DNA from 3 places in the Paenarthrobacter sp. YIM B13468 genome. Region 2 is predicted to be linked to each of the others. Evidence: riboswitches for the same ligand, from Rfam matches in the RefSeq annotation. Region 2 holds a riboswitch; each other region holds the start of a gene.
What was found. Region 2 has a riboswitch for S-adenosylmethionine ahead of ACFX4T_RS18860 (DUF1737 domain-containing protein). Riboswitches for the same ligand answer to the same signal wherever they lie in the genome.
Positions count from the first base shown of each region.

Region 1 (9,940 bases), on a different contig from region 2:
GCAGAACTTCCTACAGAGCAGGACGACGACGCGGCCTTGGATGCGTACTCACAGATCGTCATTCGGGTTGCGGACTCTGTCACGCCGCACGTCGCCGCTATTGAGATGACGAGTGCGCGCCGGAACGGGCAGTTGCGTGTGGGCAGCGGATCGGCTGTGGTCTTCACCGGTGACGGGTACATGCTCACCAATGCCCATGTGGTGGCGGGTATCCAGTCTGGAAGAGCGGTGTTTGCGAACGGCAAGCAGACCGACGTAGAGCTCGTGGGGGCGGACCCGTTGTCTGACCTTGCGGTGGTACGAGGCCTCAAACCCACGCCGCCACCCGCCATTTTGGGTAACGCCGATTCGTTACGGGTTGGCCAACTGGTGATCGCGGTGGGCAACCCGCTGGGCCTTGCGGGATCCGTGACTGCCGGCGTGGTCAGCGGCCTGGGACGATCCATCCCTGTCCGTGCAGGGGAGCACCGGCGGGTGATTGAGGATGTCATCCAGACTGACGCTGCCCTTAATCCGGGCAACTCCGGTGGTGCGCTGGCCGACACCCGTGGCCGCATCGTGGGCATCAACACGGCCATTGCTGGACTGGGCCTTGGACTCGCCGTACCTATTAATAGGACAACCCAACGGATTATCGCCTCCCTGCTCAAGGATGGGAGGGTGCGCCGCGCCTACTTGGGTTTGGTGAGTACGCCGATCCCGCTCGATGCCAGTGCGGTGGTGCGGACTGGCCAGAAAGAGGGCCTCCGTGTGGTGGAGGTCATCGCCGGCTCGCCTGCGGAATTATCGGGGCTCCAGCCAGGGGACCTGGTGCTTCGGGCCCAGGGCAGGGCTGTATCAAGTGCAGAGAGTCTGCAGAAGTTGCTTTTTGCCGAGGCCATAGGCGAACCATTCCCCTTGACCGTGCTGCGGGACGGCAAAACGGTACAGCTGATGGCCGTTCCCTCGGAGATGAGCCAGCAATGACGAGCCAGCAACAATGAGCCGAGCCTAGGCCTGATCCTCGCGGACATCGACCACGCCCACAAAGCGGCTGCCGACGCCTTCATATTCGCTGCGCACGTCACCAAGGAACAGTTCCGGCAGTTCACTGTTCTTATGGTGCCCACAAAAGACGAACGAGAAGTTGGGCCACCACTTTTTGGGCCGCACCGCCTCTGAGTACCCGCACACTGCGCAGGTCAGATGCACCCAAACTGGCCGTTTGCCCGTCCGGTTGGCACGTGACTGGACCAGCCAGGCTGGTGGATTGTCCTGGAGGCTACGAAGTTCCGCTTCTGACAGCCGTGACGGGATGCCGTGGCGCTGGGCCATTTCCATGGAGATATCAAGGGCCAATGCTGCGTCACGTCTACTAATCACTGTTTAACGATACGGGACTTCGCCATGGACGAATGCCGCGTAAGCTGTCCACATGACGGACGCAGCGGCCTTGCTGCCGAGAACGCCCCTTCAAAAGCGCGTGCTCGTGGTGGCTATTGTGGCTTCCTTTATCGCCATCCTGGACGGCTTCGTGGTGAACCTCGCATTGCCGGCCATCGGGCGCGAACTCGGCGGTGGCCTGGTCATCCAGCAATGGGTGGTGGATGCCTATCTGTTGACCCTCGGGGCCCTCATCCTTGTGGCCGGTTCATTGTCGGACCATTTTGGGCGGGCGCGGATCCTCCAATGGGGGCTGGCGGGCTTTGCGCTGACCTCGGTGATGTGCGGCCTGGCATGGAACGGGGAGGTCCTGGTGGTATCCCGTGCGCTTCAAGGTATCGCAGGCGCCCTCCTTGTGCCCAGTTCGTTGGCCATGATCATTACGTCGTTTTCTGGCCCCTCCCAGTCCAAAGCCATAGGCCAATGGTCCGGATGGACGAGCGCCGCTGCCATCGTGGCACCACTGATTGGCGGAGTCTCCGTGGACCTGCTGTCGTGGCGGGTTATTTTCTTCATCAACGTCATACCTGCTGTCGCTATCTGGCCCATGCTCGCAGGTCTTCGCGCCTCGGATGCGGCCAGGGACAAGAGCAAGCGAATCGACTACCTCGGTGCCGTGCTGGCCATGATTGGGCTAGGTGGTCCCGTCTATGCATTCATTGAACAGGGCCGGATGGGTTGGATGAGCGTCCAGGTATGGCTGCCGCTCCTAGTCGGTGCCATGGCGATGGTGTTGTTCCTGGTCCACGAGGCCAGGACCAGGGAGCCGATGTTGCCGTTGAGGCTGTTTGCCATAAGGAACTTTGGTTGGGGCAACCTTGCAACGCTCGCGATTTACGGTGGGATATCGCTAGGATTCTTTGTCCTGGGCATCTATCTCCAGCAGGTTGGGGGCATGGGGGCTACCATAGCGGGAATCGCCCTGCTTCCGGCGACCGTCATCCTGATGCTGACTGCGTCCTACTTCGGTGGGCTGGCTGGAAAGTATGGTCCTCGATGGTTCATGACAGTGGGGCCGCTGTTATGCGGTGTGGGCTTTCTGATGTCCCTCTCCATCCAGGAGCCTCTGAATTACTGGACCCAAGTGTTGCCGGGGCAGATCGTCTTCGGCGTGGGACTTACCACTCTCGTTGCGCCACTCACCGCCGCAATTCTAGGCGCGGTACCGCAAGAGGAGGCAGGGATCAGCTCCGCGGTAAACAATGCCGTGGCACGTATCGCAGGTCTGATCTGCATTGCCTTTGCCGGCCTGATCGTTGGTCCGGTGTTTACACGGGAGGGCTTGTACAACGCCTTGATTGTCACAGCGGCCCTGTTCGTTGTCGGGGGCGTGGCGTCCGCCGTCGGGATCCGTAACCCGCTTACCGAAGCGGCAGTTACCGCTGACAGCGCCCCGGATACCGCGTCCGACGACGGCGGGTCGGCCGACCAGCACAGCTAGCCGATGCACTGTGCATAGTCAACGCGGCACAGTCAGCGCAGCACAGTCAGCGCGCGGGAAGCACGCAGCCTTCGTGGACTTCGGCGCTTTGGACCCAAAGTGCCGCTGTAACTTCGTCCGCGAGATCGAATTCGCGCCGCTGGGGTCCGCTGCCAATCCGGACCACCAAGGCTCCGCCGAATGGTTTGCGCCCCACCACCTCCACAGGAGCATCCAAGGTGATCTCTTCCGACGCGAGATAGCGAAGAAGATCTGGATTTTCGTCGCTGATTCGGGTGATGCGGCCTGAGTGGCCTTCGTCCAACTCGATCATGCGGTACGCGTGAGGGAGTTCCACCGATCCGTCAGCCGAGGGAATCGGGTCGCCGTGAGGATCCCGGAGGGGATGGCCAAGCTTGGCGGCCATGCGCTCGATGAAGGTATCGGACACCGCGTGTTCCAACATCTCAGCTTCATCATGGACTTCGTCCCAGCTGTAACCGAGTTCGTCAACGAGGTAAGTCTCAATCAGGCGGTGCCGCCGGACCATGGACAGCGCCAGTCGCATGCCCTCCGGAGTCAGCCTGATGGCACTGTAGGGTTGGTGGTCCACCAAGCCTTGGTCCTTGAGTTTGCGGACCATTTCAGACACCGAGGAATTGGCAACGCCAAGCCGCAGGGCAAGCTGCGAGGACGTAATGGGTTTGTCCTGCCACTCCGTATAGGAGTAGATGACCTTAACGTAGTCCTCGATCGAGGAGGAGGGCGTACTGGTCTTCACACACCAAGCCTACCGTGGCGGGACGCCGTGGATCTTGCGTGCCCGCCAGGTGGTCGTTAGGTACGGCAACCCAACTAGTTGGCCTGGGGTATGGCCGAGATGATCGTAGAGGTACCACTCCAGGTTTCCCATGACCTTTGCGCGGGTGGCTTCATTTGCGCGGAGGTAGTAGCTGCGCGATTTTGTGAGCTCCATGATGTCCTCCGGTGACACCGCGTCCTCCCAGCTGGTGAGATGGCTCTCCAAGTCCGTGAATTCCGGTCCGATAACTGGCCGGAAACCGGGCTTGTGCACATCTCCGGCGTGCATGATTCGTGACAACCTGTGAACCCAGGGCACGGAAGTGTCCAGCTGGTTCCAAATGAGGCCAAGGACTCCATAGGGACGGAGGATCCGGGCAATCTCTTTGCTGGCTTTCATCGGGTCACACCAATGCCATGCTTGGGCAACGCTGACGACGTCGAATGCTGAGTCCCCCAGCCCCGTGGCCTCGGCTGTACCCTCCAACACCTCAACGCCGGGATAGGACTTTCGAAGTTGCTCCAGCATGTCTGTGGAAGGATCGACGGCGACCACTTGCAGGCCGCGTTCCACGAGCAACGCCGTGAATTTTCCTGTGCCTGCACCAATATCAGCTGCGGATTTCGCTCCAGGAGGAAGAAGCCAATCCACTGAGTCTGTGGGATATCCGGGCCGAACCCGATCGTAGTGTTCGCCGCCGTCCTGGAAGCTCTGGCCCAGTTCGTGGCGTCGCGTGGCATGCAGCTTGGGACCACCCGGCCTGCCAGCGCTGCTGGAAAGAAGGCTGCCGGAAACACTTCCGCCGGAATCCCGAGGGGAACGCACGGCCACGCACTGACTCCTTTACCGCGAACGCCATTTACCCTACGAATTTACCGCACGGGCGACAATGATGATCCCGGCCTGGGCCAAGGCACCGCTGACCAAACTGTGGCAGTGTTTAGTCGATCGTGCAGGGTGCAGCCCCTGCGGTGCCCGGGGTGTTTGGTGCCCATTCCGGATAGGTGCGGTGGTCATTGGCCGGTACCCATCGGCCCTCATCCACTACATAGTCCCAACCGAGACCCGTGCGCTTGAGTTCTTCGATACCAGCGAGCAGTCGTGTGGCATCCTCCAGACGCGAGCCTACGCCGAAGCTGGCTCGCAGAGAGCCCGAAGGGAGGCCGAGCCGCTTGAGGAGGGGATGGGCGCAGAAGCGCCCGTCACGAAGTCCTACGCCGTGTTCGGCGGCGAGGTAGGCGGCGACCAGCCCGGCGTCGAATCCTTCCACGGAGAAGTTGACCACGCCGATGGTGTCCTCGGAGTCGCTGAAGATCCGGTGAACGGTCACGCCGTCGATTGCTTCAAGTCCCTGTACGAGGTATGAGCGGATGGCAGCTTCATGGGCGTGCCAGGCCTCTTGATCCAAGTCGGCGAGCACCTGCGTCGCACGGGCCAGTGTTGCCGCGCCGAGGACGTTGGGGGAGCCGCCCTCATGGCGTGCAGGACCGGAAGCCCAGCTGACCGAGTCCAAGCGGGCTTCACGAACGGCGCCACCGCCAGCAAGGTGGGGAGTGCCGGCGTCAAGCCAGTCAGGACGACCCACAACAACACCGGCGCCGAACGGAGCGTAGAGCTTGTGCCCGGAGAACACGATGTAGTCGACGTCTGCTGCGGCGATGTCGATGCGGCGGTGGGGGGCAAGCTGAGCGGCGTCCACCACAATCCGGGCTCCGTATTCGTGCGCAAGTGCCGCGAGCTCCGCGATCGGCAGGATTTCACCGGTCACGTTCGAGGCCCCCGTGACCGCCAGCAGTGACACGCCGCCTTGGCTGAGTTCCTCGCGGAGCTTGGCCACGGTAGCTGTCAGTGTCGAAGCAGCTACGACACTGCGGTGAGGGACACCCTGCCAGGGGAGGAGATTGGCATGGTGCTCGATGTCCAGGTAAAGGACCTCGCCCGTTGGCTTTCCGTCCAGCTGAGGGAGGCAGCCCGCCAACAGGTTCAGTGAGTCCGTGGTGTTCCGGGTGAAGATCACGGAATCGTCGGGACGGCCACCAACGAACTCCCGGACGATGTCGCGGGAATTCTCGTAGACCGAGGTGCTGATCTGGGAAGCGTAGCCCGCGCCGCGGTGGACACTGGCGTAGTAGGGGAGGATCTCGTTGAGATACGCAGAAACGATTGTCAAGGCTGGAGCGGATGCTCCGTAGTCAAGGTTGGCGTAGCGGACGTGGCCACCCTGGATCAGGGGAGCTTGCAGCTCTGCACCTGTGACGGCGGCCAGGGGCCTGCCTGCAGCGGCTTCGTGCCTTGCTTCTTCGACCACAAGGGACGTCAGATCGGTGGAGTTGAACGTAGCAGTGCTCATGGGACCTCACTCAGGAGGGACCCCCTACGGGGATCCGCGCTTGCCGCATCCGTTCCGGACCGGCCGGGTCGTCACCCGGGGCACCCCACCGCGAATGGAGGGTTGCCGGCCAGCAAACCGGGGTTTAGCGCTGGCACTCGTGACCTGTAAAGAGGTTAGGTCACGCCTCTGGCCTGTTCCAAAGTCGCCCGCTTTGTTAAGCACATTGTTACGAAGGGTCTTCAAACTGGGCTTTGGGCGAAGAAAAGTCGGCGGATGCCCCGAAAAGGAGGCACCCGCCGTCGAAAATTCTGTGCAAAGCCTGTTTGCTTGTTGGTGCTGCTGGGTCAGAGGAGGTCATCCAGGGCAGGGTTGAGCCGCTTGAGGACCTCTGAATGCAGGATGGAGTTGGTGGCCAGGGCGTTGCCGCCGAAGGGGCCGTCCTCGCCTTCCAACGAGGTGAACCGGCCGCCGGCTTCCGTCACAATGGGAACGAGTGCTGCCATATCGTAAAGATTCAACTCTGGCTCGCAGGCGATATCCACAGCCCCCTCGGCAACCAGGCAATAGGACCAGAAGTCGCCGTAGGCGCGCGTGCGCCAGATGTCTTCCGTCAGCCCCAGGAATTCGTCCAGATTGCCGCGTTCCTTCCAACCGGAGAGGCTGGAATATGACATTGAGGCATCCGCCAACCGCGACACGTTTGACACCTTGAGCCGGGTGGCTGAAGCCAGTGAGCGGCCCATATAGGCGCCCATGTCCTTTGCTGCCCACCAACGCTTGCCCAGCGCGGGAGCGCTGACAACCCCAACGACCGGCTCGCCTTCGTCAACGAGTGCAATCAGGGTGGCCCACACGGGAACGCCCCGAACGAAGTTCTTGGTTCCGTCGATGGGGTCGATGATCCAACGCCGGGAGCCGTGGCCGCTGCTGCCGAACTCCTCGCCGAGGACGGCGTCACGGGGGCGGGAACGCGACAATTGGCCACGGATGGCTTCTTCCGCAGCCTTGTCGGCATCCGTCACGGGCGTGAGGTCAGGCTTGGTCTCGATCTGCAGATCCAAGGCCTTGAAGCGGTCCATGGTTTGGGCGTCCACGGAATCCGCCAGCACGTGGGCCAGTCGCAGGTCGTCGTTGTAGCTGGAAACGGGTTGGGTCATGCCACCAAACTATCGTGAAACGTTCCCTGCAGTTGGATCGTGGTGCACCGACACTTAGTTGACGGTACCGAGTTCCTTGGTCTCTTTCGCTTCCAACCGCGGGTCCGCGCCCAGCAGTCGCCGGAGCGAAGACAAGCGGGCCACTCCGGAAGGACCGGCATGTCCCTCGTTCACCCACCCGTCAAGTCCGCAATTAATGGCGCTGGCATCGTGCTTGCAACCGCGGTCGCAAGTTTCGGTGCCAGGTTCCAAATCGGGGAAGGAATGCAGGATGCGGTCGGGGTCCACGTGTGCCAGGCCGAAGGAGCGGATACCGGGTGTATCGATGATCCAGCTACCGGGAGGTGCGTCTGCCAGCTTCAGGGCCAACGCCGACGACGACGTGTGCCGGCCCCGCCCGGTGACGGCGTTGACACCACCGGTAGCACGCTCGGCTCCTGTGAGGGCATTAACCATGGTGGACTTGCCGACGCCCGAATGGCCCAGCATGACAGTCACTTTTCCATCAAGGTGGGCCCGCAATTCGGCAACGGCGCGGCTGTCCAGCCGCGCTGACAGTCCGTCGTCAGAGCGGGCGTCAATGCCGGACGCTTCATCGTCTGCCGTACGGCTGATGATGATGGGAAAGTCCAGGCTGAGATAGTTGGACAACAGCTCGGCAGGGTCCTTGACGTCTGCTTTGGTGACGAGCAGCAGGGGCTCGATACCGGCGTCGTAGGCTGCAACCAAGGCGCGATCGATAAAGCCGGTTCGGGGCTCCGGATTGGCCGCGGCGACCACCACCACAAGTTGGTCTGCGTTGGCCACCACCACTCTTTCGATGGGGTCGGTATCATCAGCGCTGCGCCGGAGCAGCGTCCTGCGCTCCTGTATGCGGACCAGTCGGGCAAGGGTATCCGGCTCTCCCGATACATCGCCCACCAAAGCGACAAAATCGCCGGGAACAACAGGGTTTCGTCGGAGTTCACGCGCGCGTGCAGCGATGATAATGCGTTCATCAGAGGAGTCTTCCCCAACGATGGCGGTGTATCGCCCGCGGTCCACCGTGATGATCCGGCCGATGACCGCGTCATCATGACTGGGGCGGTCCTTGGTGCGGGGCCTTGATCCTTTTTTGTTCGGACGGATCCGGACGTCGGATTCGTCCCAGGAGCTTGCGTCGCGGCCCATGGTCAGTTGCTGGCCTCACTGGTGACGGTTTCATCGTCGCCTGTGCCCTGCTGCAGCATGGCCTCCCACATCTGGGGAAATTCGGGCATCGTCTTGGACGTGGTGGCGATATCCTCCACCTGAACGCCCTGAACGGCGAGCCCCAAGATAGCGCCCGCTGTAGCCATGCGGTGGTCGGCGTAGCTGTGGACGACGCCTGGATGCAGGGTGGCAGGGCGGATAATCAGGCCGTCAGCTGTTTCTTCCGCGTCTCCGCCGAGCCGATTGATTTCAGCGGCCAGCGCGGCGAGTCGATCGGTTTCGTGGCCACGAAGGTGCGCGATGCCGGTCAGCCGTGAAGGACCTGTAGCCAGTGCGCACAGCGCAGCGACCGTGGGCGCGAGCTCACTGGTTTCGTCGAAGTCGGCGCCTCGGATTTCCGGGCCACCCTTCACCGTGAGCGTACCGTTTTCGAGCGTCACGGTGGCACCCATCTCAACCAGGATGGTACGCCACAGGTCACCCACCTGGGTGGTTTCGGTGGGCCAGTTGGGGATCCGGACGGTACCGTGGGTTGCGAGGGCTGCGGCAAGGAACGGGCCGGCGTTGGAAAGGTCCTGTTCGATCCGCTGATCGAAGGCATGAATGGGGCCAGGCGCCACTCGCCAGTGGTTGGGCACCGAATCGTCCACCTTGACGCCGACTCCACGAAGGACGGCCACGGTCATATTGATGTGGTCCAGGCTGGGAACCGGCTTGCCGACGTGTTCCAGATGAAGGCCTTCGGTGAACCGGGCGCCCACCAGCAGCAAGGCCGAGACGAACTGGGACGATGCGCTGGCATCGATCACCAGGTGGCCACCCCGAACCTCGCCAGTGCCATCCACCGAGAAGGGAAGGGCCGACGGCGTCCTGCCGCCTTCGGTGGCGACAGGAACTCCGAGAGCGAGCAGTGCTTCGATGATGGTCCCCATGGGCCGCTTCCGGGCATGGGGATCGCCGTCGAACATGGTTGGACCATTGCGTAGCGCAGCTAAAGGTGGAACGAAGCGCATGACCGTACCGGCAAGGCCGCAATCGATGGAAGTCGCCGCACCCGAAGCTGAAGGATCCATGGGCGTGATCTCAAGGTCCGGTCCATAATCGCCGTCGCCGGGTACCTCGGTAACGGTGGCGCCCAGTTGCCTGAGCGCCTGAATCATCAGCACGGAATCGCGGGAATGAAGGGGGGCTCGCAGCCGGGAAGGGCCGTCGGCCAATGCTGCAAGGACCAGGAAACGGTTGGTGAGCGATTTTGAGCCCGGCACCGTCACTGTGGCATCCACTGGCTTGGTGGCGTACGGAGCCGCCCAAAGGGGCAGGGTGTCGACTGAGTGTGTTGGACCCGTGTTTGATGCGGTGGTACCTGTCATGCTTCCTTATGCTCCAACTGCGTTGTCAACGGCCTTGCGTACTGCTTTGTCTGCCCGCTTGAGCTGCTTGCCCGTGACCTTCCTGGCGTCGGCAGCCAGGTGTTCGGCCCGCCATGCGAGGCTGGGGCGGCCTTCAGTATCGACAGAGGCCAACAAAACGCCGCCGGTAAGGGAAATGTTCTTCAGGAGTTGGGCCCGGCGTGCGCTCCGGCCGTCCTTGGTGCTGATGTCGGCTGAGCGCCACTC
Region 1 is NZ_JBHZPI010000001.1:172,558-182,497, forward strand. Features, by position in the region: gene ACFX4T_RS00775 (S1C family serine protease) at 1-966, shown strand, start outside; gene ACFX4T_RS00780 (hypothetical protein) at 991-1,320, opposite strand; gene ACFX4T_RS00785 (MFS transporter) at 1,415-2,863, shown strand; gene ACFX4T_RS00790 (metal-dependent transcriptional regulator) at 2,910-3,623, opposite strand; gene ACFX4T_RS00795 (class I SAM-dependent methyltransferase) at 3,633-4,388, opposite strand; gene ACFX4T_RS00800 (aminotransferase class V-fold PLP-dependent enzyme) at 4,585-5,994, opposite strand; SAM riboswitch class IV at 6,026-6,139, opposite strand; gene hisN (histidinol-phosphatase) at 6,321-7,133, opposite strand; gene rsgA (ribosome small subunit-dependent GTPase A) at 7,188-8,303, opposite strand; gene aroA (3-phosphoshikimate 1-carboxyvinyltransferase) at 8,306-9,694, opposite strand; gene ACFX4T_RS00820 (DoxX family membrane protein) at 9,701-9,940, opposite strand, start outside.
Region 1: another riboswitch for S-adenosylmethionine. It lies ahead of ACFX4T_RS00800 (aminotransferase class V-fold PLP-dependent enzyme); the one in region 2 lies ahead of ACFX4T_RS18860 (DUF1737 domain-containing protein).

Region 2 (9,940 bases):
GAATTCAGTGCGGTCCTTGGCGGCACGGAGCTCCGGCTGGATCCGGCGACGCCGCGCGTGCCTGACTCACAGAGCGAGTCAGCCCGCCAGGAAGCCGGTGCCGCATGAGGGACGCCTTGAACCTGCGCGGCAACCAGGCTCTCCTCACGCGGGCCAACCCCTTGGTGAAGTTCGTGTCCGTGTTCCTTATTTCGCTGGTGCTGGCGTTGTCGATCGACTGGGTATCCGCTTCAACGGCCCTCGTCGCCGAGCTGGCCCTGTTCCCGCTGGCCGGCCTCACGCTGGGGCTTCTATGGCAGCGGGCCTGGCCGCTCATCATCGCTGCAGCGATTGGTGGCTGGAGCACCGCAATCGTGGCGGCTGACAGTGGCGCCGTACTGCTCGACGTCGGACTCTGGTCCATCAGCGAAGGTTCCCTTCAGCTGGGGCTGGGCTTCATGTTGCGCGGCTTGGCGATCGCGCTGCCCGCGATCCTGCTGATGACCTGCACAGATCCAACCGATCTGGCTGATGCGCTGGCACAGAAGGCAAGGCTGCCACACCGCTTTGTCCTCGGTTCGCTGGCCGCGATGCGCTTGGTGGGGTTGATGGCTGAGGAATGGCAGACCATCGGCATGGCCAGGCGTGCCCGCGGAGTGGGTTCGCAGGGTAGCCCGCTGCAACGGCTGAAGGCAACGCTTGGACAGAGCTTCGGGCTGCTGGTCCAGGCGGTCCGGCGGGCCTCCCGGCTGGCCATCACCATGGAGGCACGGGGTTTCGGCGGCGGGAAGAGAACGTGGGCCCGGGAATCCACCTACTCCCTCCTGGACGTCTGGGTACTCCTCGGCGGCCTCGTCATCGCTGCCGCTGCGGTACTGACAGCAGTCGGCGCTGGAACGTGGAGTTTCGTCTGGCGTTAGCCAAGATATCGCACTATGCGGGTACTCTGTGATCTTTGCCGCTCAATCAGCGATTTGTTCAGCGCTTCTAGCTCATTTGTGATATTTCTTGAGTATGACGCAACCTACCGCCGAAAATGTGGGCCTCCTGCTCCGCGACGCACGAAGCGAAAAGGGCTGGACGCAGGGGCAGCTGGCTTCTGAGCTGGGAACCAGCCAGAGCGCTATCGCCCGGATGGAGCAGGGCAAGCAGAATCTCAGCCTCAGAATGATCGAACGACTGGAGGCCATCTTCGGCCGTTCCATCGTCAAAGTAGGCAAGCCGCAGATGACCCACCTCCGGGTAGAGGGCGGCCACACGCTGTCCGGCGAAGTGGACGTCAACAGCAGCAAGAATGCCGGTGTCGCCCTGCTATGTGCAAGCCTGATCAACCGGGGGACCACCACGCTGCGTCGCTTGGCACGCATTGAGGAAGTCAACCGGATCGTGGAGGTGCTGACGTCCATCGGCGTCGAATGCACCTGGCTCAACGGCAGCGACCTCCGTATCCGCAGGCCCGAAGTCCTGGACCTTGAATCAATGGACGTGGAGGCAGCTCGGCGCACCCGCAGCGTCATCATGCTGCTCGGCCCGCTCCTGGACGAGACCGACGAATACCTGCTTCCCTATGCCGGTGGATGCGACCTCGGGACGCGCACCGTCGAACCACACATGCAGGCACTGCGCCAGTTCGGGCTCACGGTGGGCGCGAAGTCCGGCTTCTACTCCGTGGTGGCACCCCCTGCCGATGTGCAGGACCGATCTTTCGTCCTCTCCGAACGTGGCGACACCGTCACCGAGAACGCCATTATGGCTGCCGCACACCGCGAGGGCACCACGGTGATCCGCAACGCGAGCCCCAACTACATGGTCCAGGATCTTTGCTTCTACCTGCAGGGCTTGGGTGTGACCATCGAGGGCGTCGGTACCACGACGTTGAAGATCACTGGCCGGTCAGCCATTGACGTGGAGATCGAGTACTTCCCGTCCGAGGATCCCATCGAAGCCATGAGCCTGATCACCGCAGGCATCGTAACGAACTCCGAGGTCACCATCCGCCGGGTTCCCATCGAATTCATGGAAATCGAGCTTGCCACCCTGGAACAGATGGGCCAGAAGCTCGAAATCTCAGGCGAATACATGGCCCGCAATGGGCGGACGCGTTTGGTGGATGTCACTACCAAGCCTTCCGAACTCCACGCGCCGCAGGACAAGATCCACCCCATGCCGTTCCCGGGGCTCAACATCGACAACCTGCCCTTCTTTGCCGTGATCGCGGGCAACGCCGAGGGCCAGACCATGATCCACGACTGGGTCTACGAGAACCGCGCCATCTACCTGACGGAACTCAACAAGCTGGGCGCCCAAGTCCAACTCCTGGACCCGCACCGGATTTACGTCAACGGACCCACCAAGTGGCGGGCCGCGGAGATCGGTTGCCCGCCGGCGCTGCGCCCGGCAGCGTGCCTGCTCCTGGCGATGCTGGCTGCCCGTGGAACCTCGGAGCTTCGCAACATCTACGTCATCGAACGCGGCTATGAGGACCTGGCCGAGCGGCTGAACACCATTGGCGCCAAGGTGGAGTACTTCCAGGACTAGGCCCTCCTGCAACGCGGGGTCACTTAGAGCCCATAATCGACCCTCACATGGGCCGTAAGTGACCCCGGGTTGCTGTATCCGGGATGCCGCATGAAGCAGAATGGTGCCATGCGGACTTTCGGGGTGGAGGAAGAGCTACTCATCGTCGATCCTGTGACCGGCGAGCCCCTGGCTCTCGCGGATGCGCTGCTCGCGGATGCGCTGCTGGCAGGACCGGAAGCGGCGCCTGAAACCGGGATGGGGCTTACCCACGAACTGAAGCTGGAACAGATCGAAACCCAGACCCGTCCGTGCCATACCCACACCGAGCTCCTCCAGCAGATCCGGAGTGGCCGTGCCATGGCCAACGACGCCGCCAGGAAGCACAACGCCCGGGTGGCCGCGATTGCCACCTCGCCCCTGGCCAAGAACACCCATACCACCCCGGATCCCCGCTTCGCGGTGATGCTTGAACGCTTTGGGTTGACGGCCCATGAGCAACTGACCTGCGGTTTCCACGTGCACACCGCCGTGGAGTCACCTGAAGAGGGCGTGGTGGTCCTTGACCACATCCGCGACAAACTTGCTGTTTTGACGGCCCTCAGCGCCAATTCCCCCTACTGGCGTGGGCTGCCTACGGGTTTCGAAAGCTATCGGATCCAGGCCTGGAACCGATGGCCGACGTCCGGGCCTTCGGCCGTTTTTGGCTCGTTGACTGCCTACCGGCGCATGGTCCAGCGCCTCCTGGACACAGGAGTTCTCCTTGACGAGGGCATGATCTACTTCGACGCCCGTATCTCCCGCAACCATCCCACCGTGGAAGTCAGGGTGGCTGACGTCTGCCTCCGTTCGGAGGACGCAGCCGTGATTGCAGTGCTGGTGAGGGCATTGGTTGAGACCGCTTCCCTGGAAATGCTCGACGGCGTTGAGCCCGCCTCGGTGCCGACAGCCCTGCTCCGGATGGCAAGTTGGCAAGCGAGCAATTCGGGACTTGGCGGAGACCTTCTGGACTTCGGCGACTTCCGTCCCCAACCGGCAGCGGACGTTGTCTGGGCTTTGGTGGATTACCTGAGCCCTGTCCTGGATGACCAAGGTGAACTGGAGCTCGTGAAGGCCGGAATCTCGGACATTCTTGAGCGCGGGAACGGAGCCCGGGAGCAACGCGAAGCAGCAGAACGCTTCAACAATCGGCAACGCGACGCCCAAAATCCGCCGGGGAGTCCGCCCAGCAACGAGGCCTTGGGGGCCGTGGTTGGGCATGCGGTGAAGGCGACGATTCGCGGCGCCACCGCAGACTCGCGCAAGGAGCGGGCGCCCATCCTGACCAGGGTCCGCAGGCCCTAGGCTTCTGCTGAGTCAGTCTCTTCCCACGTCATCAGGTACGCCCCCGCTAAGCCTTCGACGAGGTAGAACACGAAAGGCGGGATGTCCTTCTTGGCCACAAGGATGGCGCCGTAGATGGGCGCGCTGGCTGCAGCAGTGACTCCGATCCATCGTTTGGCGGGGGATGCCAGGAGGCTTCCGCCCAGCGCCGCCAAGGCAAGAACGTGGAGCCCAGAGTAGGCCAGGAATGGCGCATTGGATCCGCGGCCGTAGGCAAAGCGTTCCAGGTCCGAGGCCCGACGCGACAAACTGGATACAAAGAGCGGGGCACCTGCGAGCAAGGCGGCCGCGGCTGCAACAGCCCACCGCTTTGCCCGTCCGCCCGGAAGGCGACGGGCAAAGGCTGCGAATCCCACCGGCACCGCGGCGGTTCCAGCAGCAGCGAGGTGCTGCCCTATAACCCAGCCACGCTGCCCGGCCTCGAGCATACCAAGACGTTCGGCGGCACCGGGGGTGATGTAGACGCGCGAGACCGGTGAGATCCCTGCCAACCACACCGCCGTGCCGGCAACGATGACCGTTCCGGCACGGCGATAGGGATGCTTCACGCTCATGGCATGAAGGTTAGACCTGTTTGAGGGCCTTCTCCAGATCCAGGATGAGATCGTCTACGTCCTCAAGCCCCACAGACAACCGGACCACACCATCTGAAAGGCCGATTGCCGCACGCCCCTCCGGTCCCATGGCCCGGTGGGTGGTGGTGGCCGGGTGCGTGATGAGGGACTTGGAGTCGCCCAGGTTGTTGGAAATGTCGATGACGCGCAGTCCGTCCAGCAGCGCGAACGCGGCGTCCTTGGCGGACCGCCCGGACGAGGGCAGCAACTCGAATGTCAGCACGGTACCGCCGGCCTTCATTTGCTTGGCTGCGAGCTCGTACTGAGGGTGCGATTTCAGCAAGGGGTACTTGACCCAGCTGATGGCGGGTTGCTGCTCCAGCCATTCCGCGATTTTCAAAGCGGAGGCCGAACTGTGGTTCACGCGCAAGCCAATGGTTTCCAGGCCCTTGGTCAACACCCAGGCGTTGAACGCGGAGAGCGACGGACCGGTGTGGCGCATCAGCTGCTTGACCGGGCCATCGATGAATTCCTTGGTGCCCAGGATCGCACCGCCCAGGACACGCCCCTGGCCATCGATGTGCTTGGTACCGGAGTACACGATCACGTCCGCGCCCAGCTCGCCGCAACGCTGCAGCAGCGGAGTGGCAAAGACATTGTCGACGACGACGGTGGCTCCCGCAGCATGCGCAAGCTCGCTGACGGCGGCGATGTCCACGATTTCCTGCATGGGGTTGGAGGGCGACTCGAAGAACACGGCGGTGGTCGGTTCTGAGAGGGCAGCACGCCACTGGTCGAGGTCGGGACCATCGACGAATACCGTCTCGACACCCCAGCGCGGCAGGATCTCGTTGAGGATCACGAAGCAGGAGCCGAACAAGGAACGGGCTGCAACCACGCGGTCCCCGGCTGCCAGCAGGGCACCCAAGGCGGTGAAGACCGCAGACATGCCGGACGCCGTCGCAAAGCATGCCTCGGTTCCTTCGAGCAGCCGCAACCGCTCCTGGAACGTGGCCACGGACGGGTTGCCGTAGCGGGAGTAAACGAAACGTTCGTCCTCGCCGGTGAAGGCGCGTTCGGCGGCTGCAGCGGATTCGTAGACGAAGCCGGAGTTCAGGAAAACGGGTTCGGACGTCTCCTGGAAGTTGGTACGGTCAAGGCCACCGCGTACTGCCTGTGTGTCAGGGCTCCAGCTGGCGGCATCGGGATTGAAAGTCACTTAGTCGTTCCCCAGGTTCGTTGGCAGGCCGCGGTTTTTCCAGCCGTTGATGGTGCGTTCGCCGTAGCGGTCCGGGTCACCTTCGAAGCCCTCAAGCACGTTGTAGGCAGTGAACCCGGCCTGCGTCGCGGCGATGGCGGCGGAGATGGAGCGCTGGCCTGAGCGGCAGATGAAAACGAGTTCCACGCCCTCGCCCTCGGGTGCCTGCTGCTGCAAGTCCTCGATGAAGCGGGAGTTGGGGATGCCACCGGCAAGGTTCCACTGAATGAACAGGGGATCATTCTCTGTGGCCTTCGTGTCGGGAATGCCGATGTGGGCCCACTCGGCCTCGGTGCGGACGTCCACCAGGATGGCGCCTTCTTCAAGCTTGGCCCACGCGTCCTGCGGGGTCAGGTCACCTGCGTAACTCATGCGTGTCCCTCGAATGCTTCGTCGTCGTCGTCGTTCTCCAGCTGGTCAACGGCATTCGCGACGGCGGCGTCTGCGTTGGCGATGGCAGCGGGCAGGACGACCGCCTGCGCCACGATGACATCCGTGCCGTTGAACGTGGCTGCCGGGCTGCCGTGGAGCACGTAGCCGTCGGCGAGGGCCGTGGTGATCCGCTCGCAGAATTCACGGGTATCCGGGCCTGTAATCAGGCGGTAGGAGAGTTTTTCTTCAGTGGGTTCAGGCATTGGCTGGTGCTCCTCAGTCACGCTTGCAGTTCGAAGTGTCGATACGCCGAGTAGTCACCTGAGGCACCCCGCCGGAGAGAGGGTTGCCGACCAGCAAGTCAGGGCTTTGCGCTGGTGCTCATTACTCAAGAAAAAAGTAGCATCCCGCGGTGGCGGCCCGCACTTGCAGGCGGTTACGTGCTCGTCATGTTGCGTAACCGGCCGGTGCTGGAGTAGCAGCCCAAATATGACGCCCCGGGAGCATAATTGACGCAGTACGACCCCCTGTAACTTCGCAAGAAATCAGGTCGCGGTGAACGGACAAGGCAGTTCTACACTCAAGTCCATGCTGCATTTTGGATGGTTCGTGGGGCACGGTTTCGGTGTCCAGGGATGGGGAACTCCCGGCTACAGCCTGGGTTACGACTGGAAGAAACCTGCCCTGTATCAAGACGCTGTGCGCGCGTTCGAGCAATCCGGCCTTGACCTTTTCATTATCGAGGACTCCCTCACTGTTCCTGATACTTATGGCGGCTCCGCCGAGGTCTCGCTGGCACACGCCTCCTTTGCGCCCAAGCATGATCCATTGGCCCTGGTGCCGTACCTTCTTTCCGCCACCAAGCACCTTGGAATTGTGCCGACGGTCAGCGCATCGTTCTATCCGCCTTTCACAGCCGCCCGGCTCTTGGCCACGCTGCAGCACTTCTCCGAGGGGCAGCTCGGCTGGAACGTTGTCACCTCCGGCAGTGACCTCGCAGCACAGAATTACGGTTTGGATCAGCAGATTGAACACGACCTTCGGTATGAGAAGGCGGAAGAATTCGTCGACGTCGTCCGGCAGCTTTGGCGCAGCTGGGAACCCGACGCCGTGCTTGAGGACGTTGAGGCGGGCGTGTTCGCCGACCACACCAAAGTGCATCCGATTAACCACCAAGGCGACTTCTTCAAGGTCAGGGGTCCACTAAACACGGCGCCTCTGCCGGAGGAGCCCGTACTGGTCCAGGCCGGTGCTTCTCCTCGGGGCAAAGCGTTCGCGGGTGGGCATGCAGATGTGGCGATCGCCTTGGCGCGTGGCGTTGACGGCATGAAGGCTTACCGGGATTCCATCCGTGCCGAGGCTGCGAAGGCGGGCAGGAACCTCGACGACGTTAAGGTCCTTTTCGTGCTGAAGCCCACGGTGGTTGGTTCATCCGCCGAGGCCGAGGAGTTGCGTGCGCAGCGCCGCGAGCTTACACAGCGTGATATCGACAGCCAGCTCAACTCGATCTCCTACCTCTCTGTGATCGACTTCAAGCAGTTCGACCTCGATGCGCCGTTGCCTGAATTGAGCACCAACAGCAACCAAGGCACGTTGGAGCACTTCGCCAAGGCAGCGCCTCCGGGGTCTACCCTGCGCCAGATCCTGCAGGCACGAAGCGGTGGTGCCGGCGATTCGATTATCGGCACGGTTACCGAGATCGCGGACTATCTTCAAGAAACCGGCGAGGCCGTGGGCGGCGACGGCTTCCTCTTCTCCGGCTTCGTAGACCCCGTGACTGTGCACGGCGTGTTGGACAAGCTCACCCCCGAACTGCGACGCCGTGGCCTGCTGAGGAAGAGTTACGGCGACGGTGGCTTCCGCCAGAATCTTCTGGACTTCTGACGATGTCCTCCGAACCCAGGACCCTGGTGATCGGCACATCGCCCGTGGACCCTGCAAGCGTGGCGCAGGCTGCCTTGAATCCGGCGTTTCACGTGAAACTCAACCACGATGCGTTGTCTTTGATCGGCCGCTCACGCGAAGTGCTGGAGCGCGCTGCGACCTCAGGTCAGAGAGTCTACGGCCTCAACACCCTCCTCGGATCCGGACGCGATACGGCTGTGGAGGAGAAATCGGTCCTTGCCTATCAAATCCAAGTAGTGAGATACCACAACAGTGGTGTGGGCGGCTATCTGGACCGGCCCTCCGCCCGCGCCGTGATCCTCTCCCGGCTCATCGGATTCAGCCGTGGCGGCTCTGGTGTACGCCCGGAGACCGCCCAGTTCTATGCCGAACTACTCAACCGTGGAGTTCTTCCCGCCATCCCCCGCGAAGGCTCAGTCGGCTCATCGGACCTCACCCAGCTCGCCGCCGTCGCCGCCGTCGCCATCGGTGAAGGTGAAGCGATCGATGGGGACGGCACCCTGGTACCCGGGGCGAAAGCGCTCGCCGACGCCGGACTTCAGCCGCTGCGACTAGCTCCCGGTGAGGCCCTTGCAGTGGTCAGCGCCAACGCGTACTCCGTAGGCGCCGGCACCCTCGCCTTGGTGCGCCTGCAGCAGCTGGCGGAACTCGCCGACGTCGCGCTGTCCCTCTCGCTTGAGGCCATCGCAAGGTACGACGGCGGCGGGAACCTCAGCCCGTTTTCGCCGACTATCCAAGCGGGCAAGGCGGTGGACGGGCAGAAGGACTCGGCCGCCGCGGTTCGTTACCTTTTGCGCGGCGGCTGGTTGGAGGACGTTCGTCCCGAGGTCTCGGTGCAGGATGCTTTGTCATTCCGTGCTGCGCCCCAGACACATGGCGCTTTTCGTTCCCTGGTTTCACAGCTCGGCGCTGCGTTGAACGTGGAGCTCAACGGACGTGGCGACAACCCTTTGGTTGATATTGAATCCGGGCAAATGGTGTCTGGCGGGAACTTCCAACCGATGCAACTGGCTCTTTCCTTTGAGGGCCTGCGGCTTGCGTTGGCGCACGTGGGGATTGCCAGCGAACGGCGCATCGCCAAGCTGTATCCGCCACAGCGGGTGATCCGGGCCAGGCATCTGGAGGCTGCCGCCGGGCACCTGGAGGCTTCGTCGTCGAATGCCGTTTCTGAATCCGGACCGGCCGCAGCCCTTGTCCAGGAGGAGTTGCCCGGGCTGCTTTGGTACTCGGCAGCGGGACTGCTGTCCGAACTGAAGTTCCTGGCAGCGCCGGCGACGCTCGGGGCACCCACCCTCTCGGCCGACGTCGAGGACCACTCCACTTTGGCGCCGCTGGCCTTGCAGCAACTCGAAAAGTCCTTGGGGGCTTTGGAGAAATTGCTTGCTATTGAGGCGCTGACGGCGTCGTATCTGCTGCTCGAAGCGGGGGCCGCGCAGCCGCTCGGGAAGGGGACTGGCGCTGTCGTGGGCCGACTGGCCGATGTGCTGGCGGATCGGCCGTCGGCTCCGGACCTCGTGGAGCGTGCGCGAGAGGAATTGCGTGATGTGGTGGCGCTGGAATTGCCGCCTATGGCGGAAAGGGAAGGGACCATATGAGTACTGCAATCCGCAAACATGGCGCACACTCGGCGGCAGGGCTGCCGGACGGCCTGGATGCCTCCGTCCTGGACAAAGTGGGCAACACTCCGCTGGTGAAATTGGAGGCCCTGGGCCGTGGATTGCGCAGCACCATCCACATCAAGCTTGAGTCCGAGAACCCCGGCGGATCCATCAAGGACCGCACAGCGCTGAGCATGGTCCGGGCGGCCGAGCGCTCAGGGGAGTTGCAGCCGGGCGCAACCATTGTGGAGAGCACATCCGGCAACACCGGGATCGGGCTGGCACTCATTGGCCGGCTGACTGGGCATCCCGTCGTGGTGGTTACCGGCGACACCATCTCCCAGGAGAAGCTCGCCGCACTCCACAGCTATGGT
Region 2 is NZ_JBHZPI010000021.1:73,148-83,087, forward strand. Features, by position in the region: gene ACFX4T_RS18825 (ABC transporter ATP-binding protein) at 1-108, shown strand, start outside; gene ACFX4T_RS18830 (energy-coupling factor transporter transmembrane protein EcfT) at 105-899, shown strand; gene ACFX4T_RS18835 (UDP-N-acetylglucosamine 1-carboxyvinyltransferase) at 994-2,517, shown strand; gene ACFX4T_RS18840 (glutamate--cysteine ligase) at 2,626-3,840, shown strand; gene ACFX4T_RS18845 (hypothetical protein) at 3,837-4,433, opposite strand; gene ACFX4T_RS18850 (O-succinylhomoserine sulfhydrylase) at 4,444-5,652, opposite strand; gene ACFX4T_RS18855 (rhodanese-like domain-containing protein) at 5,653-6,063, opposite strand; gene ACFX4T_RS18860 (DUF1737 domain-containing protein) at 6,060-6,326, opposite strand; SAM riboswitch class IV at 6,341-6,452, opposite strand; gene ACFX4T_RS18865 (NtaA/DmoA family FMN-dependent monooxygenase) at 6,619-7,947, shown strand; gene ACFX4T_RS18870 (aromatic amino acid ammonia-lyase) at 7,950-9,563, shown strand; gene ACFX4T_RS18875 (PLP-dependent cysteine synthase family protein) at 9,560-9,940, shown strand, end outside.

Region 3 (9,940 bases), on a different contig from region 2:
ATGCCGCCTGCTTCAGGTGTACCGGTGCCGGGGGCGTGTGCCGGATCCAGGACGTCGATGTCCACGGAAATGTACAGCGGACGGTTTCCGATGCGGTCGCGGATCTTGGCCACCGTCTCCAGGACGCCCTGGTAGTAGACGTCAGCGGAGGTGACGATTCCGAAGCCAAAGCGGTGGTCGTCGTCGAGGTCCTTCTTGCCATACAGCGGACCGCGGGTACCCACGTGGCTGATGGCCTCCGTGTCCAGGATGCCTTCTTCCACTGCGCGGCGGAACGGCGTTCCGTGCGTGTACTCCGCCCCGAAGTAGGTGTCCCAGGTGTCCAGGTGTGCGTCGAAGTGGAGCATGGCCACTGGCTCACCGGCGCGCTCTGCTGCTGCCCTCAGGAGCGGAAGGGCGATGGTGTGGTCGCCGCCCAGGGTGACGAGCTTGCTGCCGTTGGCCGTAAGGTCCAGGGCGTTCTGCTGGATGGTCTCGATGGCCTCGTTGATGTTGAACGGGTTTACCGCCATGTCACCGGCATCCGCCACCTGGATGTTCTCGAACGGGCTGACATCCCAGGCAGGGTTGTACGGGCGCAGCAGGCGGCTGGCCTCACGCACATGGTTCGCGCCAAAGCGGGCGCCGGGGCGGTAGGAAACGCCGGAGTCAAAGGGCACGCCAACAACGGTGACGTCAGCCTTGGAGACCTGGTCAAGGCGGGGCAGGCGGGCGTAGGTGGCAGCACCGGCGTAGCGCGGGATGCGGGACGAATCGATGGGGCCAAGGTTCCCGTTGGCCTCAATACGGAGCTCTTCCAAAATGCGCCACTCCTTAGTGGATAGGTCGAGATGAATCAGTAACTGTGTGACACCCATCATACACTCAAAGTTTCCTAATAAGCATCAGCTGTTTACAAGTTCTCTTGAGGGTCGAGCCCCCATGAGATGCCGGTCACATCAGGCGTAAAGATTCCATAAAAACCGGGGTCCAGGCGCGGGAGGCGGCCATACGCTCCTTGCATGAGCAGCACACTGCTGCCCGGAAGGACAACGTGACCACCCTGACGAGGCCGCCGGCCGACCCTGCCGACCGGCACAAAAGCGCATTCCACCTCAAAACATGGCTGCTTGAAGGAATGCCGGATACCTCGGGCAAGCGGCAGGGTCCCCACGGAAAGCCTGCGGAAGCCCACAAACCGCAGGCCTGGTGGAAGGTCATGTGCCTTACGGGCCTGGATTACTTCTCAACACTGGGCTATCAGCCAGCGATCGCGGCCCTGGCTGCCGGATTACTGTCGCCACTGGCCACGCTGCTGCTGGTCTTCGTCACCCTGGCTGGCGCACTGCCTGTATACCGTCGCGTTGCCAGGGAAAGTCCTCGGGGCGAGGGTTCCATTGCCATGCTCGAGCGCTTGCTTCCTCGATGGGGTGGCAAGTTGTTCGTCCTGGCACTCCTCGGCTTTGCGGCCACGGATTTCATGATCACCATTACCCTCTCCGCCGCCGACGCGACCGCCCACCTCATTGAGAACCCCTTTGCTCCGCACTTCCTGGAAGGCCAGCAGGTTGTCATCACGCTGGCCCTCATTGCAGGACTGGGCATCGTCTTCCTGCGCGGATTCAAGGAAGCCATCAACGTGGCCGTCGTCCTGGTTGGCGCCTTCCTGGCACTGAACCTTGTGGTCGTCATCGTCTCCATCAGCCATGTCTTCACGGAGTCCCGGGTCATCTCGGACTGGTGGACCGCACTGAACACATCCCACGGTGATCCCATCCTGATGATTGCCCTTGCGCTGCTGGTGTTCCCACGACTGGCCCTTGGCCTCTCCGGGTTCGAGACCGGCGTCGCAGTCATGCCGCAGATCAAGGGAGACCCCTCCGACACTGAAGCCAAGCCATCCGGTCGGATCAAGGGCGCCCACAAGCTCCTGACCACCGCCGCCATCATCATGAGCTCGTTCCTCATAACATCCAGCTTCACCACCGTCATGCTGATCCCAGCCGCGGAATTCGAACCCGGCGGCAAGGCTGATGGGCGGGCCCTGGCTTTCCTCGCCCACAAGTTCCTGGGCGACGGATTTGGCACGGTGTACGACGTCAGTACCATCGCTATTCTGTGGTTTGCCGGAGCCTCGGCCATGGCAGGCCTCCTGAACCTGGTCCCCAGGTACCTCCCGCGCTACGGAATGGCTCCAGCGTGGGTCCGCGCATTGCGACCACTCGTCCTGGTCTTCACGCTCATCGCCTTCATCGTGACGATTATTTTCCAAGCCGACGTCAACGCGCAGGGAGGCGCCTATGCCACGGGCGTACTCGTCCTGATCACCTCCGCCTCCATCGCTGTGACACTCTCCGCCCGGCGAAAGAAACAACGGGCACAGTTCATCGGCTTCGGGCTGGTTTCCTTGGTCTTCGTCTACACCACCGTGGTCAACTCAATCGAGCGTCCGGACGGCCTGAAGATCGCCGCACTGTTCATTCTGGGCATCATGGCAGTGAGCTTTATTTCGCGGATCCGGCGTGCCTTTGAGCTCCGTGCCACGCATATCAAGATGGACCAGACCGCACTCGAATTCACTGCGAACAACGTCGACGGACCGGTCCGGATCATCGCCCACGAGCCTAAACACCTCAGCGCTGGGCGGTACCGGGAGAAGCTCCAGCACGCGCAGCAGGCCAACCACCTGCCCCTGGATTGCGATGCGGTGTTCATCGAGATCATTGTTGAAGACAGCTCAGATTTCGAGCAGGAGCTCCAGGTAGTGGGCAAGAAACGGCATGGCTTCAAGATCCTGGAAGTCCACAGCAACAACGTACCCAACACCCTTGCCGCCGTCTTGCTTCACATCCGCGACGTTACGGGTTTCATGCCACACATCTACTTCCGCTGGACCGAGGGCAACCCGATCTCCAACCTCAGCAGGTTCCTGTTCTTCGGCGAGGGCGAGATCGCGCCGGTCACCCGCGAGGTACTGCGTGAGGCTGAGCCGGACATCACCCGCCGTCCGTGGGTCCACGTGGGCTGATTGCCCCGCGTGGCTTCCCGGCCTGCCGCCGCGCCCCTCCCCGGTTGGTCTCTCGCCCAGCCTCGTTCCTCCCCACTTCGTCCCCTTTTGTCCCAGGCACGCCCCGGGCAAACCCTGGATTTCCAGGCCCCTCGCTTGGGCGGTGGTTTGAGATCCGGGGCAACCGGGGAGGAGCGCGGCGGCTCGGAGCACGAACTGGGAGAGGGCGTCCATCCGGCGTTGCCCACATACGGCAAATTGGTCATTTCACGGGACACGGGAAGCATGTGAACTGGCCCGATGGATGCCCTCCAGTACCTCCAGAAAATCGGCGGAGTTGCCCGAACCAGGCAACTGCTGGCCGCAGGCTACTCGCGCGCGGATCTCGCACGCCTTTCAAGCCAAGGGGCACGACAGCCTCGGCGGGGCGTCTTCATGCTTGGGGAACACAAACCAGAGTTGGCAGCGGCCCTCCGTCACAACGCCCACGTCTCCTGCGCCAGCGCCGCCCCGCCTTATGGGCTGTGGCTACGGAAGACACCCGATCTCCACCATTTGGCCTGCAACCACGGGCACGGTCTCGGCTTCGTCAGACACAGAACCAACAGGTTCGATCCCCATCCCACTCTCCCCATTGCCGCCGTCGAGGACGTCGTGCTGCACGCAATGGCGTGCTTGGAACCACCCGCATCAACGGCAATCGCAACATCGGCGATTCGCTTGCACGGTGTGCCATTGGAACTACTGAAGGAGCAGTTACGGGGAGACAGGTCGCGGCCTGTTCTCGACGCCCTCAATGAGCTGGACCTGAGTGCGGAGTCCATTGTGGAGGTCGATGCACAGCACCTGTTTCGCACTCATGGCATCGCCTTCAACTCCCAAGTAGCGATCCCTGGAATCGGGCGCGTCGACTTTCTCATTGAGGACTTCCTCATCGTGGAAGTGGACGGTTTCGCGTATCACTCAAGCAGGAAATCCCTACGGAATGACCTTGCACGGAATAATGCCTCCATGGTCAACGGATTCTTGGTGCTGAGGTATCCGCCGGAGGTCATCTGGTTTGAACCGGAGCGCGTGCTTGCAGAAATTCGGGCAGTCCTCAGCCTCCCACGCGACGCTCCTCCCCGGTTCGTTACGCAGTGAACCCGGCCAGGCCACGGGATTCCAGGGCCCACTCACCAAATCCGAACGGCAAACGGCGGGCAACTGGGACGGACCGCGGAGCAGCGGGAAGGTCTAGCGGCTCGCTGCGGGCACCAGAACCCAGAGGACCTCGACGGTTTCGTCCGTGGGATTGACCCACGTATGGGGTTCCCTGCCTGGGAAGGAGAGGGTGTCCCCTTCTTCGAGGTCGTACTCCTCGTTGGTCAGGATCAGTTTGATGCGTCCCTTCACCACATGGAGGACGTCAACATCGCAGTCAACGGCGTAGAGCTCGTTTTCACCACGACCCCGCGGTTCGATGGTGGCCTGAAGGATCTGCAGCCGCCGCTCCGATCGGGCTGTTAACAAGCGCTCCACAATGCCCTGGCCACCCAGGGAAATCCGGGGGCCGTCGTCGCGCCTGGTCAGGTGCGTTTCCGGAGCGGCAAACAAGTCTCCTACCGACACGGACAAGACCTGGCAAAGGGTTACAAGTGAAGCGACCGACGGCGAGGTCAGGTCGCGTTCGACACGGCTGAGGAAGCCTTTGGTTAGGCCTGTCGCGTCCGCCACTTGCTCGATGGTGAGCCGCTGCGCCTGGCGGGCTGCGCGGATTCTGGAACCAATCGCAACGGGAACGTTGCTTGGTTCAACGGGGAGAGCCTTCATTCACGAACCTTTCAGGCCTGTCATTGGGCCCTGTCATTGCAGCAATAGTAGCGGGACCGCGGGCCTCCGGAGCCCTTAACAGCCCGAGGATGACCAAAGCCCCTTGACTGTTACTCCCATCACAACATATCCTCATAGGCAACAAGTGTTGTCTGTGAGGCACAACACGATCCCCAATCTCCCATCATCAGCACGGAGACTTCGGCACTTCCCAGGAGTATCGTCGAAACCCCCAAACTCCGTGCACCAGCTCCAAGGAGCCACTCATGGACTCATCGTTCATAAACATCGCCATTGTGGTGGTGTACCTGCTTGCAATGCTTGCATTCGGCTGGTGGGGCAAGTCCCGCACCAAGAACAACAGCGACTTCCTGGTGGCAGGCCGCCGCCTGGGACCCTTCCTTTACACAGGCACCATGGCCGCGGTTGTCCTTGGTGGCGCATCCACGGTCGGCGGCGTCGGCTTGGGCTACAAGTTCGGCATCTCAGGGATGTGGCTGGTAGTCGCAATCGGCTCCGGCGTCCTCCTGCTGAGCTTGCTCTTTGCTGGCACCATCCAGCGCCTGAAGATCTATACGGTTTCCCAAATGCTGAGCCTTCGCTACGGCAGCAAGGCCACGCAGACCTCCGGAATCGTGATGCTCGCCTACACCCTCATGCTCTGTGCCACGTCCACCGGCGCATACGCCACCATCTTCGTAGTCCTCTTCGACTGGGAACGCTGGATGGCGATCGCCGTCGGCGGTGCAATTGTGCTTGTTTACTCGACCATCGGTGGCATGTGGTCCATCACGCTGGCCGACCAGGTCCAGTTCATCATCAAGACCGTAGGCATCTTCTTCCTGATGCTCCCCTTCGTCATGAACGCGGCCGGAGGACTCGATGGTATCCGTGAGCGCGTCGGTGCGAGCTTCTTCCAGATCGACGGCATCGGTGTCCAGACGATCATCACGTACTTCGTCGTTTACACCCTTGGACTCCTGATCGGCCAAGACATCTGGCAGCGCGTCTTCACGGCCAAGACTCCAAAGGTTGCACGCTGGGGTGGAGCGACCGCCGGCGTTTACTGCATCCTTTACGGTGTAGCCGGTGCCTTGATCGGCCTGGCCGCCCGGGTGGCGCTCCCCAACATCGATGTCGCCAACCTCGGCAAGGACGTGGTGTACGCCGAAGTGGCAACGCACATCCTGCCCATCGGCATTGGCGGCCTGGTCATGGCCGCAGCTGTTGCAGCCATGATGTCCACCGCTTCAGGTGCCCTGATCGCCGCCGCCACGGTGGCTCGCGCAGATGTTGTTCCGTTCGTCGCCAGCTGGTTCGGCAAGAGCATCAACACCGACGACACCGAAAACCCTGAGCACGACGTCAAAGCCAACCGCTACTGGGTTCTGGGCCTGGGCATCGTTGCAGTGGTGATCTCCATGGCCGCGCAGGACGTGGTTGTTGCCCTCACCATTGCCTACGACATCCTGGTGGGCGGCCTCCTCGTCGCGATTCTCGGCGGCCTGGTGTGGAAGCGCGGAACCGGTATCGCCGCTGCATGGTCCATGGCAGTGGGCTCTGTATTGACCCTGGCACTGTTGATTCTGTTCGCGATTGGAGTCATTCCGAGCGTCGATGGCGTCTACGCCAACGAACCCATCTACTACGGCCTGGCGGCCTCGTTCGTGGCCTATGTCGTGATCTCCCTCCTCACGCCGCCCACCGAACCCGAAGTCCGGGCCGCCTGGGACAAGCGCGTGGCCGGGGCAGTCTCGGAAGAACTGCCGCTGGAGGCCCACCCGGTCAGCAGCCACAACGCCAGCTAGCTGACGCCCAGCCCCGAGTAATGTTCGACGGCGGCGCCGCCCCTTTCCGGGGCGGCGTCGCCGTTGCATTTGCCGTCCCGCTTCGCGCGCTGCGAGGCCCACTCTGCGCCCCATCCACACCCCTTGGCACGCACACCGGGCCCCACAACAACCCACCCGCAGTTCTTCAGGACAGCACTCCTCCAGTACAGTGGTCCCAGCTTCAAGAGAGGTGGCGCAAAGCTCCGACTGGCCACACACCAACCCCATGTTCACGGGTGGTTCGGATGAGGAAGCGGCCCGCCCCGGACCAGAGACAACCGAGCGGGCAAGAGCACTCCCTAAAGGAGCAGTCCTTGCCGTACCAAGGTGTAGTCAGCCCAACTCAAACGACCCCCACCAAATCCGAGACGCCCACCGTTCCGGTGATTCCCGGCGTCGACCTTGTCCGTGGGACTGTGACCCTGTTCCTGAACGGTGGCCTGACCCGGTTCCGGCACCCTGAAGCGCAGCTGTTGGCGCGTGCTCTTGCCCAGGCTGTGCGTCCATCGCGGTGGTGTGCATCGTCGAGGACTTTGACGGTGACTGTTGCAGCGCTGGGGCGTCCGGCCGGACTGGAGCGGCATTTCACCTTGGATGAGGAGGGCCCTGCCTAGAAGAAAAGAGTCCTAGAATTCTTCGTCTTCTTCCCCGCGGAATTCTTCGGTTTCATCCAGGGGGACAACCCGCTCGTCGTCTTCAGGGACGTCGATTTCCTCCACCCAGGGTTCGTCGACTTCCTGGTCTTCGCTGTAGTCGTAGGCGGGGTCTGACTCGATGGTCTCCCGTTCCGGGTGGTTGGCGTGCGGTTCGGTGGTGTCCATGCTGCAACCTCCGTCTGGTGGGCTGGCAAGCAGCCTGCTGACCGAGTGCGGGGAGGGCCCCCGCCCCTGTCCTTCCATCTGAGCACTGTGCCTGAAGAGGGTCAAGGCAGCGGCCAACATGGACCCAAGGAAAGGCTCGAAGCAGAGGATTGCAGCTTCGCAAATTAAGGCATGCCGAACATTCCAACTAAGGAATACCGGCCAAAAATCCGCGCCAATAAGCGGTACAGTGGGCGTGCAATGGGGCCGCAACTACCCCACCCAGCACAGGAGAAAAAGTGCAGAAGCACCAGGAATCCCACGGTTCGTCGAGCCCCGCTCCGGACCCCGCCCCCGGATCCGGAACACCGCCCCAACCGGTCCCGCCCACGTCCGCGGACATCAGGCGCTGGCGTCAATACCTGGCCGACGAGCGAGCCGAAGCCGCCGTCTACCGGGAACTCGCCCAACGTCGTGACGGCGAAGAACGCCAGATCCTGCTCGCCTTGGCCGAGGCAGAAGGAAGGCATGAGGCACACTGGCTGAAGCTCCTCGGAGAGCACGCTGGAATGCCGAAGGGGGCGTCCACCCGGAGCCAGCTACTTGGCTTCCTGGCCCGGCACTTCGGCTCGGTGTTCGTGCTCGCCCTGGCCCAGCGAGCGGAAGGCCGTTCCCCCTACGGTGCAGAACCTGCCGCGACTCCGGCCATGGTTGCCGACGAACAAATCCACGAAGAAGTTGTCAGGGGCCTGGCCACCCGTGGACGCAACAGGCTCTCCGGTACCTTCCGCGCCGCTGTTTTTGGGGCCAACGACGGCCTGGTGAGCAACCTTTCACTGGTCATGGGCATGGCCGCAACGGGCGTTCCCAGCCCGGTGGTCCTTATGAGCGGTGTTGCCGGATTGCTGGCCGGGGCCCTGTCCATGGGTGCCGGCGAGTACGTTTCGGTCCGCTCGCAACGGGAGTTGCTTAACGCCACGCTGCCCACGCAGGCTACCCTCACAGCGGCCCCTTCTTTGGACATCGAACACAATGAGCTCGTGCTGGTGTACTTGGCCCGCGGCATGACCCGCGAGGCCGCCGAGCACCGCGCCGCCGAGCGCATGGGACTCTTCAGCTGCGACTGCGATCCCAGCCTCTCCTTGCAACCCGAGAAGGAGCAGCCCGCCGATGACCACGAAACAGTCGGCTCTGCCTGGGGCGCTGCGATGTCCAGCTTCTGCTTTTTCGCCTCGGGTGCGATCGTGCCGATCCTTCCGTTTATTTTCGGCATGACGGGTGTGGCGGCACTGACAGTAGCCGGTGTTCTGGTAGGCATCGCGCTCCTGGCGACTGGCGCCGTCGTCGGGCTGTTGTCCGGGACCTCACCGCTGAGCCGTGGCTTCCGGCAGCTGGCGATCGGCCTGGGTGCCGCGGCCGCCACTTATGGGCTTGGCCTCGCGTTCGGAACGTTGATCGTCTAGGCGGTAATGTTGGTTCGTCCTCCGCGCAGCCCCGCGTGACCGGGGCGTAGGGAATGGAGAACCGTGGATTCGGAGCAGCCGCCGTTGCGCGCGCCAAAACACCGTCGTGCGGGCACAATGCTGCGAATTCTTCGCGGCGTCCTCATGGCTGGTGTCGCCGCCGTCGTGGCTGTCCTTGTCAGCGGTTTGCTCCACGGCGATCCGCGAATCATCGGGCTGTTTCCGGGTGTGGCCCTGCCCAATTCGCCCAAAAGCGCGCCGATCCAGCAGACCCCGGCCCGGGCCCTGGACGCGCCGCCTCCAGGAATCGACGAGGCGGACGCCCCGCTGGCATCGCCGCCGCCCCCAGCCAGCGCCAGCGATTCGTACAAGTTCCTGGCAACCAACGACGACGGCACTCCGGTTGGGTACTCACCGTGCCGTCCCCTGCACTACGTCGTGAATGCCGCTACCGCACCGGAGGGTACGGATGCCCTGCTTGCCACCGCAATCGCCAATATCTCCGCGGCATCCGGAATCCAGTTCATCAACGATGGCAGCACCGATGAGTTGCCTACCGCAAAACGCGAACCGTACCAACCGTCCAAGTACGGTGACCGGTGGGCACCCTTGCTGATTTCGTGGACCACGCCCGAGACGGCTCCGGCGCTGGCTGACACCGTCATCGGTACGGGCGGCAGCACCATGTACTCACTCAACAATGGTCCCAAGAGCTACATCACGGGCAGCCTGGAGCTCGACACCCCGCAAGTGGCTGAGCTTCTGGCCGAGGAAGGCGGTTCGGACTACGTGCTGGCAGTCATGCAGCACGAACTGGGGCACGTCATGGGTCTGGATCATGTCGATGATCCGGTTCAGCTGATGTACCCGGAGATCGGCGCTCCTGACGGATTGGCTGCTGGCGACCTGAACGGTCTTCACCTCCTGGCCTCGGCTCCTTGCCGCAAGGACATCTGAAGCAACGCGGCTTCTCATGAATCGCCATGGACTCGCGGCCCCATGGGCTCTATCCTGACGGAAGCGGCCGACGGCGGCGCCCCACCGTCCGAG
Region 3 is NZ_JBHZPI010000019.1:18,945-28,884, reverse strand. Features, by position in the region: gene speB (agmatinase) at 1-800, opposite strand, end outside; gene ACFX4T_RS17495 (amino acid transporter) at 1,034-3,007, shown strand; gene ACFX4T_RS17490 (DUF559 domain-containing protein) at 3,287-4,129, shown strand; gene ACFX4T_RS17485 (helix-turn-helix domain-containing protein) at 4,223-4,798, opposite strand; gene ACFX4T_RS17480 (sodium:solute symporter) at 5,065-6,606, shown strand; SAM riboswitch class IV at 6,807-6,926, shown strand; gene ACFX4T_RS17475 (hypothetical protein) at 6,942-7,241, shown strand; gene ACFX4T_RS17470 (hypothetical protein) at 7,254-7,448, opposite strand; gene ACFX4T_RS17465 (VIT1/CCC1 transporter family protein) at 7,727-8,890, shown strand; gene ACFX4T_RS17460 (matrixin family metalloprotease) at 9,011-9,847, shown strand.
Region 3: another riboswitch for S-adenosylmethionine. It lies ahead of ACFX4T_RS17475 (hypothetical protein); the one in region 2 lies ahead of ACFX4T_RS18860 (DUF1737 domain-containing protein).